DNA from 4 places in the Paeniglutamicibacter selenitireducens genome. Region 1 is predicted to be linked to each of the others. Evidence: riboswitches for the same ligand, from Rfam matches in the RefSeq annotation. Region 1 holds a riboswitch; each other region holds the start of a gene.
The links. Region 1 has a riboswitch for S-adenosylmethionine ahead of ACSYDW_RS00060 (ABC transporter ATP-binding protein). Riboswitches for the same ligand answer to the same signal wherever they lie in the genome.
Positions count from the first base shown of each region.

Region 2: linked by a shared signal. The riboswitch ahead of ACSYDW_RS10835 (bifunctional o-acetylhomoserine/o-acetylserine sulfhydrylase) and the one ahead of ACSYDW_RS00060 (ABC transporter ATP-binding protein) in region 1 are both predicted to bind S-adenosylmethionine.
Region 3: linked by a shared signal. The riboswitch ahead of ACSYDW_RS04270 (cobalamin-independent methionine synthase II family protein) and the one ahead of ACSYDW_RS00060 (ABC transporter ATP-binding protein) in region 1 are both predicted to bind S-adenosylmethionine.
Region 4: linked by a shared signal. The riboswitch ahead of ACSYDW_RS09835 (methylenetetrahydrofolate reductase) and the one ahead of ACSYDW_RS00060 (ABC transporter ATP-binding protein) in region 1 are both predicted to bind S-adenosylmethionine.

Region 1 is NZ_JBPULF010000001.1:11,494-15,259, forward strand. Features, by position in the region: gene ACSYDW_RS00055 (aliphatic sulfonate ABC transporter substrate-binding protein) at 1-749, opposite strand, end outside; gene ACSYDW_RS00060 (ABC transporter ATP-binding protein) at 833-1,657, opposite strand; SAM riboswitch class I at 1,662-1,751, opposite strand; gene fmdA (formamidase) at 1,946-3,202, opposite strand; gene ACSYDW_RS00070 (FmdB family zinc ribbon protein) at 3,256-3,540, opposite strand; gene ACSYDW_RS00075 (AmiS/UreI family transporter) at 3,584-3,766, opposite strand, start outside.
Region 2 is NZ_JBPULF010000005.1:102,604-106,369, reverse strand. Features, by position in the region: gene ACSYDW_RS10845 (SHOCT domain-containing protein) at 1-361, shown strand, start outside; gene metX (homoserine O-acetyltransferase MetX) at 462-1,604, opposite strand; gene ACSYDW_RS10835 (bifunctional o-acetylhomoserine/o-acetylserine sulfhydrylase) at 1,607-2,953, opposite strand; SAM riboswitch class IV at 3,027-3,142, opposite strand; gene ACSYDW_RS10830 (VOC family protein) at 3,312-3,766, shown strand, end outside.
Region 3 is NZ_JBPULF010000002.1:179,717-183,482, reverse strand. Features, by position in the region: gene ACSYDW_RS04275 (glycosyl hydrolase family 95 catalytic domain-containing protein) at 1-509, shown strand, start outside; gene ACSYDW_RS04270 (cobalamin-independent methionine synthase II family protein) at 580-1,809, opposite strand; SAM riboswitch class I at 1,824-1,931, opposite strand; gene ACSYDW_RS04265 (alpha-ketoglutarate-dependent dioxygenase AlkB family protein) at 2,078-2,749, shown strand; gene ACSYDW_RS04260 (endonuclease/exonuclease/phosphatase family protein) at 2,752-3,738, opposite strand.
Region 4 is NZ_JBPULF010000004.1:194,737-198,502, forward strand. Features, by position in the region: gene metE (5-methyltetrahydropteroyltriglutamate--homocysteine S-methyltransferase) at 1-2,044, opposite strand, end outside; gene ACSYDW_RS09835 (methylenetetrahydrofolate reductase) at 2,112-3,038, opposite strand; SAM riboswitch class I at 3,140-3,258, opposite strand; gene ACSYDW_RS09840 (deoxyguanosinetriphosphate triphosphohydrolase family protein) at 3,638-3,766, shown strand, end outside.

The sequences.
Region 1 (3,766 bases):
CGGGCCTTTTCGTAGGAGTCGACGACGGTCTGGGCGACCTCGGGCGACTTCTCGAGGAAGGACTCGGTGGCGTTCAGCGCGCCGTAGGTGTTGAAATCGAGGTTGCGGTAGATCAGCTTCGCGCCGTTCTGCTCGGCCCCGGCCATGATGGGATCCAGTCCGCTCCAGGCGTCAACGGAAGCGTTTTCCAGTGCGGTGCGGCCGTCGGCGTGCTGCAGGTTCTGGACCGTGACGTCCGAGGACTTCAGGCCGTTGGCCTCGAGGGACTGCAGCAGGAAGAAGTACGGGTCGGTGCCCTTGGTGGCTGCGACCTGCTTGCCCTTGAGGTCCGCCACGGAGGATATGGGTGAATCCTTGGCAACGACCAGGGCCGCCCACTCCGGCTGCGAGTACAGGGCGATGGTCTTGATGGGCGAGCCGTTGGATCGGGCCAGGAGCGCCGCCGAACCGGCGGTCGAACCCACATCGACGGCGCCGGCGCGGAGTGCCTCGTTGGCCTTGTTGGAACCTGCGGACTGCACCCAGTTGACGGTGATGCCCTGCTCCTTCAACGAGGCCTCAAGCCAGCCCTTTTCCTTGAGGACGAGGCTCAGCGGGTTGTATGTCGCAAAGTCGATGTTCAGGGTCTTGGCCTCGGCGGCGCTCGCGCCGCCGGAACCCTCGCCGGCGCAGCCGGTCAGGAGCGCCGCTGCGGTTGCGAAGACGGTTGCGGTCAGGACGAATCGGCGTGAAACGGGAGTTTTTGGCATTGGAAAGTTCCTTAAACGGGTGGAAAAGGGCGAACGTGAATGGCCGTCCGTGCGGACGGCGGGAAAGACGGGGCCTTGGCGGGCTAGTGGCGGTGGGGGTCGACGCCCAGCGAGGCCAGCAGGGAGCTGCGCATTCGGGTGACGTCGTCGTTGTTCCGGCCGCGCGGACGTGCGCCGGGAACCTCGAGGAGCTGGGTGACGGTTGCCGCATCGTCGCCCGGTTCCCGCCCCAGCACGACGATGCGGTCCGCGAGCTGCAGGGCCTCGTCGACGTCGTGGGTGACCAGGAGCACCGTGGTGGGGTAGGCCTTGTGGATGTCCAGCAGGAGGTCCTGCATCTTCAGCCGGGTGAGCGCGTCGAGTGCGCCGAAGGGCTCGTCCAGCAGCAGGACACCGGGCCGGCGGGCCAGGGCCCGGGCCAGCGACGCGCGCTGGGCCATCCCGCCGGAAATCTCTCGCGGCCGCAGGTTGCTGTGGCCGTCGAGTTCGACCAGGCGCAGGAGCTCGGCAACGCGGTCCTGGCGTTCGGTGCGCCCGGTTCCCTGCGGCAGGCCCAGCGCGACGTTCTTTTCGACCGATTGCCAGGGCAGCAGGCGCGGTTCCTGGAAGGCAAAGGAGCAACGCGGGTCCAGCCCGTCCACGGCCGTTCCGTCGATAAGGATGCTTCCCGTGCTCGGGGCGTCGAGGCCGGATACCGCCCGCAGCAGCGTCGACTTCCCGCAACCGCTGGGGCCGAGGATCGCAAGGACCTCGCCGGGTTCAACGACCAGGTCGACGTCCCGCAGGACCTGCCGCCGGTGCTTTCCGTCGCCGAAGCTGCGGCCGACGCCGCGGAAGGCCACGCCGAGTGCGGAGCCCGCAGCGACCGCCGCCGGGGCGGTGGGCGGACGCTCAAGTGTCGAAGTCATGTTCTCTCCATCGTTCCTGGCGGTAGCACCGGCCTCGGGGAGGTGGTTGCTGCGGCGTCATGGAGCCAGATCTCTCGGCCGCTCGGGATGGTTGTGTACCCAATCTACGGCGATCGGCCGTCACATGGCCAAACGTGGCGTAATGTGACGGAACGTTCGATGTAACCTGCCCAATGGCGCAAGTCGTCGAAGAATCTGCATTTGGGGCATGGTGGGTGCGCACGCGCGAAGGGCGCCCGCGGCACTGCGCGGACGCCCTTCTGTTGGTTGGAAACGGGTCGGAACGGGTTACTTGTTCGCCGCCATCGGCGCCCCCATCCCAGGGTTGATCTGGTGCGGTCCGCTGGCCGAGGGGCGCACGTCGAAGTCGAACATCGCCGTGGGCAGGTAGACGGTCGAGCAGGAGTTCGGGATGTCCACGACGCCCGAGAGCCGGCCCTCGATGGGGGCCGCCCCCAGCAGCAGGTAGGCCTGCTCGCGGGAGTACCCGAACTTCGTCAGGTAGTCGATCGCGTGGAGGCAGGCGCGCTGGTAGGACAGGTGCGAATCCAGGTAGCGCTGCTCGCCCTCGAGCGTGACCGAGGTGCCGGAGAATGCGATCCACTCGCTGAACTGCGGGTCGACGCGGCCCGGCATGAAGATGGCGTTCTCGGAAACCCCGTAGGTGTCCATGCCGCCACGGATGATGTCCACCCGCAGGTCGATGAAGCCGCCCATTTCGATGGCGCCGCAGAACGTGATCTCGCCGTCGCCCTGGGAGAAGTGCAGGTCGCCCAGTGACAGGTTCGCGCCGTCGACGAAGACGGGGTAGAAGATCCGCGAGCCCTTGGACAGGTTCTTGATGTCCTGGTTGCCGCCGTTCTCACGCGGGGGTGCGGTGCGGGCGGCCTCGGCGCCGACCCGTCCCCATTCGCTGGCCGGTACCCCGCCCAGCACCGCGTGCTCGGCCTCCGGCGGCAAGGCCAGCGGCGGGACGCGCAGGGGGTCGGTGGCAATGAGGTCGCCTTCGCGCTTGTTCCACTTGGCCAGCAGGGCCGCCGAAGGGGCGGTTCCCATCAGGCCGGGGTGGATGAGCCCCTCGAAAGAGACCTCGGGAACGTGCCTTGAGGTGGCGACCTGTCCGGTGAAGTCCCAGATGGCCTTGTAGGCGTCGGGGAACTGGTCCGTGAGGAAGCCGCCGCCGTTGTTCTTCGAGAAGATGCCCGTGTAGCCCCACCCCTGGCCGGCCAGGGGCCCGCTGTCTTCCTGGGGAATCGGTCCGACATCCAGGATGTCCACGACCAGCAAGTCGCCGGGCTTCGCACCCTCGATGGCGAAGGGTCCCGAGAGCTTGTGGACGCTCAGCAGCGGTGCATCGAGGATGTCCTGAGCCGAGTCGTCGTTCTTGATCGCCCCGTCGAACCACTCGCGGCAGTCGACCCGGAAAACGTCTCCGGGCTTGACCGTTGCCACGGGCGGAATCTCCGGGTGCCAGCGGTTGTGTCCTAGCTTCTCCTGGTCCTCAAACTTCTTGGTCGAATCGAGCGGAAATATCACTTCAGGCATGGGTGCTTCTCCTTAAACGATGTCGTACTTGGGTGGGTGGACCCGGCACCTGCTTAGGGGCGCGGGAGTTTCTGGTGCAGGGGGTTGCTGGTGTACCTCGTTGGTTTCTTGGCCGCCCCGGGAAGCCCCGAGACGACGGCTGGTTCGTGGGCGCTGCGCTTTGTCGAGTCCACGAGTTTGTAGGCGGCGGTGTTGGCGATCGACAGGCGCGGGGCACTCATTTGGCGCCGCGCCGGTTGCCGGCACTCCGGGCACTCGAGGGCATCCGGTACGTCCATCATCGGGAATGTTGACTCGAAGACAGTTCCTTCGGGGCAACGGAAATCATAGAGCGGCATGCTGCATCCTTTCGGTGCGGAGTGCGGAGTGCGGGGTGTGGGCTTAGGCGCGGGGAGCCACCGGGAGCTCGCCGGGGGCGGGGACCGTGGATCCACTGTTCCGCCGGGACAATGCGTAGGCGACCACAATGGCGACGACGCCCAGGACGGCCATGATGCCGGCCTCGAGGCTCGTGCTGGTGTAGCTGCCGCTGAGCAGCAGCAGCGCGGGGATCGTGCCTGTCAG
Region 2 (3,766 bases), on a different contig from region 1:
GGGCAACCCGGAGCCCGAGGACTTCGGATTCGTCGATACGGACGGGAACGGTCTTCCCGGGGGCCTCGGATTCGTTTTCGATTCGTTCGGCGTGATCTTCGGGATCGTCACCCTCCTGATTCTTGCGGCAGGCGTTTTCATGGCGTTCCTTTACGTCCGTAACTACAAGGCCAGCAAGAACGCGGGGCTGGATCCGTTCACGCTTCAAACCGAGCTCGCGGTCCGGGCTGCCAATTCCGAAATGCTGGCACCCAAGAAAACCATCGAAGAGAAGCTGCGCGAACTGGACGATCTGTTGGCACGAGGCCTGATCACGCGTGACGAATACACCCAGGCCAGGCTCAAGGCACTGGGCGAATAGCTCCCCCATGGCAAAAGGCGAATGGCTCATGTTGAAGAAATGTTCTTCAACATGAGCCATTCGCCTTCAACGACCCGGCTACCCTGCCGGAACCTGATTCCTAGGAGAAAATCCGGTCCCGCAGGGCATCGCCAAGCTGTTCTATGTCCGTCAGGAATCCATCGTGCCCGATCGGCGAAGTGATGTAGCGGACCTCAACCGGGTTCGGCAGGGACTTCGCCAACCGTTCCGACTGCTCGGGCCAGTACAGGCGATCCGAGTCAACCGCCGAAACGAAGAAGTTGACCGAACCCAGGCGTGCCAACGCAGCTTCGATGGAACCGTGCCCGCGCCCCACGTCGTGGCTCATCAAGGCGTCGGTCAGCACCAGGTAGCTGTTGGCGTCGAAGCGCTGCACCAGCTTGCCGGCTTGGTGGTCCAGGTAGCTCTCCACCTGGTAGCGGCCCCTGTTCAGGTCCGGGGACCCGAAGGGGGCCTCCCCGTCCTGCGCGGCGCGGCCGAACCGCACCTCGAGTTCGGGTTCGGCACGGTAGGTGATGTGAGCGATCCTGCGGGCCAATCCGAGCCCCGCGGAGGGGACATTGTCGTTGGCGTAGTAGTCGCCACCGGCAAAGTCCGGATCCAGGCGAATCGCGGCGCTCTGGGCCTGGGCGAAGGCGATCTGCTCCGCGGAGGATTCCGCTGTCGCGGCCACCACAACGCAGTTCCTGACCCGCTCCGGGAACTCGACAGCCCATTCCAGGACCCGGGCCCCGCCCATGGAACCGCCGAGCACCGCGTGCCAGACCTTGATACCCAGGGCATCGGCCAGGCGCGCTTCAAGGCGCACGGAGTCCTTGATGGTCGTGAAGGGGAAACGCGAACCCCACGGCTTGCCGTCCGGGTCCAGGCTGGCCGGCCCGGTGGATCCGGAACACCCACCGACCATGTTCGCCGACACCACGAAATAGCGGTCGGTGTCCACGGTCTTGCCCGGACCCACGAAACCGTCCCACCATCCGGGCTCGGTCGAGAGCCCGCGGGCGACGTGGGAATCCCCGGTCAGTGCATGGGCGATGTAGACGGCGTTTGACGCATCCTCGTTAAGCGTCCCCCAGGTCTCAAAGCCCAGCACGACCTCCGGAAGCACTCCGCCTGTCTCGAAGGTGTATCCACCGGTGTGAAGGTGGCGCAGGATCCCGTCCGGGGCGTAGTCCAACGCCTGGGCGGTTTCCGCGTCGAAAAATGCCACGTCAGTCTCCAGGCTCAACGAGTGGCGCCCTGCAGTTCAACCTCGGAGATCGAGGCAACTGCCTCGAAGCCCGCCCGGAGGTCGGCGATGATGTCGGCAATGTTCTCGATGCCCACGCTCAACCGCACCAGGCCCGGGGAAACACCCGCGGCGACCCGCTCTTCCTCGGTGAGCTGGGCGTGCGTGGTGGACGCAGGATGGACAACCAGCGAGCGGACGTCGCCGAGGTTTGCCACGTGGGAGTGCAGCGTCAGCGCATCGACGAAGCCCTGGCCGGCCTCTAGGCCTCCGGAGATCTCGAAGGCGACGATCGCGCCGATGCCCCGGGGGCCGTACTTGCGCCCCCGCTCGAACCACTTGCTGGATTCGATGCCCGCGTAGTTGACCGACTTCACCTGCGGGTGCGCCTCCAGCCAGGTGGCGACCTCGACCGCGTTGGAAACGTGGCGCTCGATGCGCAGCGACAACGTCTCCAGCCCTTGGGCGATCAGGAACGAGTTGAACGGGGAAACCGCGGAACCCAGGTCGCGCAGCAACTGGACGCGAGCCTTGAGGATGTAGGCGAGGTTGGCGCCGAGGATGCCGTTGACGCCCAGGTCGCGGCCGAAGACCAGGCCGTTGTAGGACTCGTCCGGGGTGTTGAAGCCCGGGAACTTCTCCGGGTCGGCGGCGAAGTCGAAGTTCCCCGAATCCACGATGACGCCGGCGATCGCGGTGCCGTGGCCGCCGAGGTACTTGGTGGCCGAGTGCACCACGATGTCCGCACCCCACTCGATGGGACGCACCAGGTACGGGGTTGCCAGGGTGTTGTCGACGATCAGCGGGACGCCGGCCTCGTGGGCGATGGCAGAGATTGCTTCGATGTCCAGAACGTCCTGGCGCGGGTTGGAGACAACCTCGCCGAACAGCGCCTTGGTGTTGGGCTTGATCGCTTCGCGCCAGCCGTCCAGGTCGTCGGGATCCGCAACGAAGCTGACCTCGATGCCCAGCTTGCGCAGCGTGTGCTTGAACAGGTTCTGCGTCCCGCCGTAGAGGCTGGGGCTCGCCACGATGTGGTCGCCGGCCTCGGCGAGGTTCAGGATCGCGAACGTGGTGGCGGCCTGGCCCGAGGCCAGCAGCAGGGCTCCCACGCCGCCCTCGAGGCTGGCGATGCGCTGCTCGACCGCATCCTGCGTGGGATTGCCGATGCGCGTGTAGATCGGTTCCAGCTCCTGGAGAGCGAACCGTGCTGCGGCGCTTTCAGCCGTCGGGAACACGAAGGCGGTGGTCTGGTAGATCGGCAGGGCCCGTGCGCCGGTGGCGGCGTCAGGTTCCTGGCCCACGTGGATCTGGCGAGTTTCAAATGACCAGTCGTTTGACATTGTTGTCCCCTTCAAGGATTCAAGGGGTATGCCCGTAGCCGACGCCTGTGGCGTCGGTTAGTACGTAGGGGCATGCCCGCGCTTGTCCTGCGCCTTTCTGGCGCAGGGCCTGGTCTTCACCCGGGGCACCCCACCGCGGTGGAGGGTTGCCGTCCAGCAAGCCGGGGCTTGTTGCTGGAACTCATGACCTTGTCGTCCAGTCTTGCCCACTGAATCGCGGGCGCGCAAGAACATCTCAAAATGTGACAACGCGGCAGGATCGGCGCGCGATCCGCGTTCCGCGCCTGAAACCGCAGCCCATTCTCAAGTTAGGCAACCCTAAGTCGAGAGCCAGATCACATCGTGCCATGATGGGTTCATGATGAGGTTGGACCATGTAACTTACGCTTGTGGACCCGACGGCCTCGCGGCAACTGCCGCTCGGATCGGCGCGGCCCTTGGACTCGAATCTGTAAAGGGCGGTATTCACCCACGATTTGGTACCCGCAATGTCATCTTCCCGTTGCAGAACGACCAGTACCTCGAAGTCGTCGAGGTACTGAACCACCCCGCATCGGACAAGGCACCGTTCGGCCAGGCCGTTCGTGCGCGCTCCGAACTCGGCGGCGGCTGGATGGGCTGGTGCGTCGCGGTCGACGACCTGGCACCGGTCGAGGAACGCCTGGGCCGCAGCTCGGTCCCGGGAAACCGGAAGTTCCCCGATGGACAGGAACTGACCTGGCGCCAAATCGGCGTCAACGGTTTGATTGCCGACCCGCAGGTCCCCTACCTGCTGCGCTGGGATGACGGAACCGAGAGCCTTCACCCGTCGAA
Region 3 (3,766 bases), on a different contig from region 1:
TGTCGCTGAAGGCCCGCTGCGGCGAGGTCGCGGGCGTGCCGTTCACCGAGGCATCGGTCTCCGGCGACAGCCGCAGGTCGTGGACCTGGCCGTGGCGCGTGGCGCTCTTCGCCCGACTGGGGGAGGCCGACCACGCCCGCCTGATGCTGCGCGGCCTGCTGCGCTTCAACACCCTGTCGAACCTGTTCTGCAACCACCCGCCCTTCCAGATGGACGGGAACTTCGGCATCACCGGGGCGGTGGCGGAAATGCTCATCCAAAGCCATGGGGAGAAGATCCACGTGTTGCCCGCCGTGCCATCGGCCTGGCCGGAGGGCTCATTCACCGGCCTGCGGGCCCGCGGAGGCTACGAGGTCAACGCAACATGGAAGGACGGCTTGGTCACCGAGGTGTCGGTGATCGGCGACAGGGCCCCGAACCAGGGCACCATCACGATGTTGATCAACGGGAAGGACTGCAAGGTCAAGCCCACCAAGCGGGGCCACAAGCCCAAGCCGTTCCGCCCGTAGCTCCGGCGCCCCGGCGCCCCGGGGGCCCGGTGCACCCTGCCGTTGCGGCGGGGAGCGCCGGGCATTGCGGTCAGGCGATGACCGCGGCGCCCTTCCACAGGCGCCGGGTGGCCAGTGCCGCGCCGGCGCCGAGTGCCTCGAGCTTGGCCATGGCGATCTGCGGATGCACGCGGCCGCCCAGGCCGCAGTCGGTGGATGCGATGACGTTCTCGCGGCCCACGAGGTTCGCGAATCGCTCGATGCGGTCCGCGACAAGTTCCGGGTGCTCGACCACGTTCGTGGCATGCGAGAGGACGCCCGGGACCAGGATCTTGCCTTCGGGCAGCGCACGGTCCTCCCAGATGCGCCATTCGTGCTCGTGGCGCACATTGCCCGCCTCGAAGGAGACCATGCCGGCGTTGATGCGCAGCACCGGGTCGAGGATGTCGGCGAACGGGATGTCGGTGGTGTGCGGACCATGCCAGGAACCCCAGCACACGTGCAGCCGGATCCGTTCGGCGGGGAGTCCGCGCAGCGCATGGTTGGTTGCCTCCACGCGCAGCTCCAGGAACTTCAGGTAGTCCTCGAGGCTCGGCTCGGGGTTGACCTGGTCCCAGGACTCGGCCAGCGACGGGTCGTCGATCTGGAGGGTGAGCCCGGCGTCGAGGATCGCCTTGTATTCCTCGCGCATCGCATCCGCGGCGGCGAAGAGGTATTCCTCGTCGTTCGTGTAGTAGTCGTTGGCCAGCCGCGCGCAGGACGCGGGGGAGAGCGCCGCGAGGAAGCCCTCGTCGGTGCCGGTCGCGGCCATGGCGGTCTTCAGGTTCTTGATATCCGATGCCACGAGATCGTGCCCCGTGTAGGTCAGCGGCCCGACGACCTTCGGCTGCGTTGTCGCCTTGCGGTGGGCCAGGATGCCCGAGGTCGGGTCCGCATAGGCCTCGGCGAAGGCCTGGCGGTCGCGGCGGTCCGGGAACGAGGTGAGCACGACGTTGCCGGGGCTTGAGCGCTTGACAGCGGTCTCGGCCCAGCGGTCGACGGTGGTTTCCTCGAGGCCGCCGAGGCGGGCGAAGGAATAGTTCCACCAGGCCCCGTAGTCCACGGCGGAGGACATGGTGTGCCCGAACTCGCCGTCGTTGGGGATGTCGATGCCCAGCTCGCGCTGCTTGGCGACGATGCCGGTCACCGAGGCTTCGAGGAGCTCGTGGAACTCGGCGGTGATCCCGTCACGTTCCTTGGCCGCGTTGGCTGCCAGAAGCTCGTCGGTTCGGGGCAATGAACCTGCGTGGGTGGTGCGGATGTGGCTGGTGCCAAAGGACATGGGCGGTTGCCTACTTTCCATCGAACCTGGCAGTAGCACCGTTACCGTTTCAGAGGCCTCTTCGGCGGGGTCGGTTGCTGCGGCTTCATCGATCCAGGTCTCTCGGCCGCTCCGGATGGTTACGTACTAATACCTATCATGGAACTGTTTGTTGCGGTTCGTCGGTGCCTCTGTGTGACGCCGGCGCGACAGCGGTTCCCGGGCCCGCATAATGGACTCCTGGGAACCTGGGTTCCCTTGCTTGCCGGACCATTTTCCAGGAGTACATGTGAGCACGCTCTTTTCGGAGAGTTTCCTTGACCGGCCCCGGCGGGAGCTTGCCCCGGGCGCCGTGTGGGTTCCCGATTGGCTCGGCCCGGCGGAACAACGCTGGCTCGTGGACAGGTTCCGCGAGTGGGGGCACGGGCCCGTGCCGCCGCGCGCGGCCAAGATCGGTGCCGGGGAGATGTCGGTCCGGACAGTGTGCCTGGGCTGGCACTGGCAGCCATACTCCTATTCACGCAGGGCAACCGACGTCAACGGAAACAGGGTGCTGGATTTCCCGGACTGGATGGTCAGGCTGGGCAGGAAAGCGATCCATGAGGCAACCGGGGATGCGGGGGTGGCGGCGAACTACACGCCGGACACCGCACTGGTGAACTACTACTCCGACGATTCCAGGATGGGGATGCACCAGGACCGGGATGAGCAATCGACCCAGCCGGTGGTCTCGATTTCCATCGGAGACACCTGCCTGTTCCGGTTCGGAAACACCGCCAACCGTAGCAAGCCCTACGAGGACATCGCCTTGGCGTCCGGTGACCTCTTCGTGTTCGGGGGTCCGGCGCGGTTGGCATACCACGGAGTGACAAGAATCCTGCCCGGCACCGCGCCCGCCGACTGCGGGCTGGCGTCGGGACGAATCAACATCACCCTGCGGGTTACAGGGCTGGTGGGCTAGGTTTAGGACCCCGGGAGATTCACTGTGGCACGCACTGCCAGGTGGTCGCTGTCGCCCGCTGGGACGGTGCTGTTGGAGGTGACCTCGAGGCCGCGCTGCAGCACATGGTCCAAGCGCATGAAACCGAACGGTTCGCGTGGCCAGGTGAAACCGAACATGCCGCGGTCCTGGTTCGGTTCATCCAGGGTTTCCGTCAGCGCGGCGAAGGACCTGTCGGTCGAGGTGGCGTTGAAGTCGCCGACGGCCATGACCGCGGGGCTCTTGTCGGCGCGCAGGATTGCCGCCAGCTGGGACAGCATTTCGTCGCGGTTGCCATGGTCGTTCTGCCTCGCGGAAGCGGCGTGGACCACGTACAACTTGATGCTGCCCGACTCCGTCTCAACCTGGGTGCTCAGGGCGCGCTTCCACCCGAGTCCCAGGTCAAGCGGCTGCGAGCGGGTGAGCGGGTACTTGCTCCACACTCCCACCGTGCCCACCACAAAGTGGTGCGGGTAGCTCGAATGCAGGGCCGCCGTGACGTCCTCGCCGCTGCCGGCATCGAGTTCCTGCAACGCGATGACATCGCTGCCCTCGCTGGCCAGGACGCGCGCCGATTCAACGGCGGCGCCCGTTCCCGCCTTGATGTTCTGGCTGCTGACCGTGAGTGCGCCGGCCTTTTCCGCAGGCGCCGTCCAGGCCAAGGGGACGATGGACGGGCCGAACGCGACGAGCCAGGCCAGGGCCGGGACCAGTACGAAAGCCAGCGCGCTCCTGCTCCTGGAAACGAGGGCCACCAGCAGCAGGACGGGCACCGCCAGTCCGAACCACGGGGCGGCGTTGTCCACCAGCAGGGCCAGTCCGAAGACATCGGGGACCCGGCGGTAGAAGACAATCAACAGGGTGCCGAGCAGTGCCCCGAGAAGCACCAAGGCACGCAACCGGCGCTGCCAGCGAAGCAGGCGTTGCGGCCGGCGTTGCCGGGGCTGGGTGGAAATGGTTTGAAGAGACATCGTTATCTAGGGTCGCATATCGAACTGG
Region 4 (3,766 bases), on a different contig from region 1:
CGATCGCGTCGATGATCTCGCCGAACTCCGAGTAGCACAGGTGCGTGTGGATCTGCGTGGCATCCACGGCGCCGGCGGTGGAGAGGCGGAAGGAGTCGACGGACCACTTCAGGTAGTCCGCCTGGTCGGCCTTGCGCAGCGGCAGCAGCTCGCGCAGTGCCGGCTCGTCGACCTGGATGATGGAGATGCCGGCGTCCTGCAGGTCCGCGATCTCGTCGCGCAGGGCCAGCGCCACCTGGTTGGCGGACACCGCCAGCGGCTGGTCGTCGCGGATGAAGCTCCAGGCCAGGATGGTGACCGGGCCGGTGAGCATGCCCTTGAACGGCTTGCTGGTCAGCGACGCCGCGTAGGAGATCCACGGGACGGTGAAGGCCGCCGGGCGGGAGACGTCGCCCCAGAGGATCGAGGGACGGGTGGCGCGCGAGCCGTAGGACTGGACCCAGCCGTTGGCGGTCTCGGAGAAGCCGTCGAAGTTCTCGGCGAAGTACTGGACCATGTCGTTGCGCTCGGGTTCGCCGTGCACCAGCACGTCAAGGCCCAGGCGTTCCTGCAGTTCCACGACGCGTGCGATCTCCGCCTTGAGGAAGCCCTCGTAGGCGGCGTCGTCGATGCTGCCGTTGCGGTGCGCGGCGCGGGCGGTGCGGACCTCGCCGGTCTGCGGGAAGGAACCGATGGTGGTGGTCGGCAGCACCGGCAGGTTCAGCGCGGCCTCCTGGGCGGCCTCGCGCACGCCGGCGGCGGAGCGCGAGAAATCGGCGTCGGTCAGTGCGGCAAGGCGTTCGCGGACCGCGGCAACGGTGGTTCCGGCGAAGGACGCACGGTGCTCGATGGCCTCGGCGGCCGCGGCGAGCTCCGCGGCGATGGCGGCCTCGCCCTCCGCCAGGCCCTTGGCCAGCGTGATGACCTCGGCGACCTTCTGGTTGGCGAAGGCGAGCCACTCGGGCAGGTGCGCCGGCAGGTTGTTTTCCAGGGCGACGTCGTGCGGGACGTGCTGCAGGGAGGTGGCGGTGCCCACGGCCAGGGTGCCGTTGGCGGCCTGGACCTCGGTGCGCAGGGCCGTCAGCACCTGAAGCGAGGCGGCGAGGTTGTTGCGCCAGATGTTGCGCGAGTCGACGATGCCTGCCACCAGGGTGGATCCGGCCAGGTCGCCGAGGAACTCGGCCCGCGGGGCCAGGCCGCGGACCAGGTCCGCGTGGACCGCCTCGACGCCGGCGCGGGCCAGCAGGCCCTGGGTGGCGCCCGGGCGGGCGGTGTCTCCGGCGGTGCCGTAGCCGAAGGTCACCAGCAGGGCCGGGCGTTCGGTGGCGGCGGCCAGTGTGGCGTAGACGGACTCGGCCAGGCCGCCGGGCAGTGCCAGCTCGGCGCCGCGGTCCGTGACGAGGGCCGGCTCGTCGAGCTGGATCCACGGGGCGCCCGCGGCGGCGAGCTCGCCCAGGATCCGGGCGTAGGCGGCGACGACCTCGTCGATGCGGGTCAGCGGGTCGAAGCCCCCCGGTGCGCCGTCCTCGGCCTTGGCCAGCAGCAGGTAGGTGATGGGGCCCACGAGGGTGGGGCGGATGGTCTTTCCGGCGGCGGCGTGCGCCGTGAAGGACTCGAGGAGCGGCGTGGCGTTGGCGGAGATCGGGGTGGCGGGGCCGATCTCCGGGACCAGGTAGTGGTAGTTGGTGTCGAACCACTTTGTCATTTCCAGCGGGGCGCGGGACTCGTCGCCGCGGGCCAGCACGAACGAGGCGGCCGTGCTGATGGCGCCGTCGGCGTCGGCAAGGTCCGCGAAGCGGGTGGGCAGCGCGGAGAGCGCGACGGTGGCATCGAGCACCTGGTCGTAGTAGGCGAAGTCGCCGGGCAGCGAGGCGTCGGCGGCACCCAGGCCCAGGGCGGCCAGCGTGGCCAGGTTTGCCTGCTGCAGGTCGCGGGCCGCGGTGTGCAGCGCCGCCTCGTCGGTGCGCTTGGCCCAGTGGGACTCGAGGGCCTTCTTGAGCTCGCGGTTCGGGCCGATGCGCGGGTAGCCGAGGATGGATGCTGCGGGGAAGGTTGGCTTCGTCATGGTGTTTCTCCTTGGGTGTTGAACGTGGGGGAAAGAGTCGGTGGGGATTGGTGCGGGCCCGGCGCGCCTAGACGGCGGCGCGGGCCGCCCAGGAATTGACGACCTGGGCGCGGGTGCGGGGCAGTTCGAGCCGTTCGATGACATCGAGTGACCCGCGGTGGTCGTTGAAGGTGTACAGGTGGACCCCGGGGGCCCCGTCGTCGAACGCGCGCCGCGCCAGCGTGACGGCGGCGGTGACCCCGAGGTGGTGGCGTTCGGCGTCGCTGCCCGCGGTTTCCAGCGCGTGTGCCAGCACCGGGTCCGGTTCGACGCCCGTCATCGCTGCCAGCCGGTTCAGCCGCTTCAGCGAGTTCAGCGGGATGACCCCCGGGATGATCGGGATGGACACCCCGGCGCGGCGTGCCGCGTCGACAAGGTGGGTGTACTCCTCCGGGCGGAAGTACACCTGGGTGATCGCGTAGTTGGCCCCGGAGCGCTCCTTGGCCAGCAGCACCTCCACGTCGTGCTCGAACGACGGGGACTCGGGGTGCCGGATCGGGTAGGCCGCCACACCCACGCCCAGCCGGCCGCCGGCCAACGCCGCCGAGTGCTCGGACTCGACCTCGCGGATGAGCTCGATGAGGTAGCGGGCGAACGGGAACTCCCCGCGCCACCCGTCGGGGTCGGTGGGCAGGTCCCCGCGCAGGGCCAGGACCCCGCGCACCCCGAGCGAGATGAAGTGGCGGATCAGGTTCTCGAGGGACTGGCGGCTCTCCCCCACACAGGTCAGGTGCGCCAGCGGGCGCAGCCTGGTGTTCTGGATGAGGTGTTCGATGAGTTCCAGCGAGGCCCGGCGGCGTGCATGGGTGCCGGAGTAGGTGACCGACACATAGTCGGGGCTCGAGGCCTGCAGCGCCTCGATGCTGTTGAAAACGCCCTCGGTCGCGTCGCGGTTCACCGGCGGGTACAGCTCGTAGGACAGTGACGGCGGGGCCGCGGACGGTGCAATGCTCATGTGTTTCTCCTCGTCAGAACGAGGGAGGCCCCAGGTACGCCACAATAGCCGCGACCCTCCGGGACGGAGGTGCGCGGCGATGGTGAGCGGGTTGTGAAGCGGCTCCATCGCTTCTGGCCTTAGCACCCTCGAGGACGGACGCCCCGCACGGGGGAATCCATCGAACCGATGGTTGCTGCGGCGTCAACGAGCCAGATCTCTCAGCCGCTCTTGATGGTTGATGCATTCATCATGTTCCAGGTTCCGCCCGGCGTGCAAGGCGCCTGGCGCGCACCGCGTCACGCGGGGCAAAAACGCTTCACATGACGTTTTCCGCCCCGCTCCGCGGCACCGCCCGACGCCTTTGTGACGCTGGTGGTTCGGTGAATCCCGCGGATTTGCGGCGATCCGACGCCATTGCGTTACTTTCGCCGCCAAGTGTGAAGCCAGTGTGACGGTCGGGCGTGCCGCCTCCCCGCACCGGCTTCCCGCGCCTCCCGGTGCCGGGGAGCCGGCACCGGTTCCCCCGCCGGCACGCCGCGATGCCCCGCGACACCCCCGGCGCGTTCCGCGGCAGGTGCGCGGCCGGGCCCCGGCACCGAACTAGGCTGGGTCGCACCATGGATACCAGGCAGAAGACCCACCAGGGCGGCGGACGCGGCCGCTCCATCCCCGAGGCCATGCGCGCCGGCGAGGACGAATTCCGCATCGACATCGAACGCATCAGGTTCTCCCCCTACTTCTCCCGG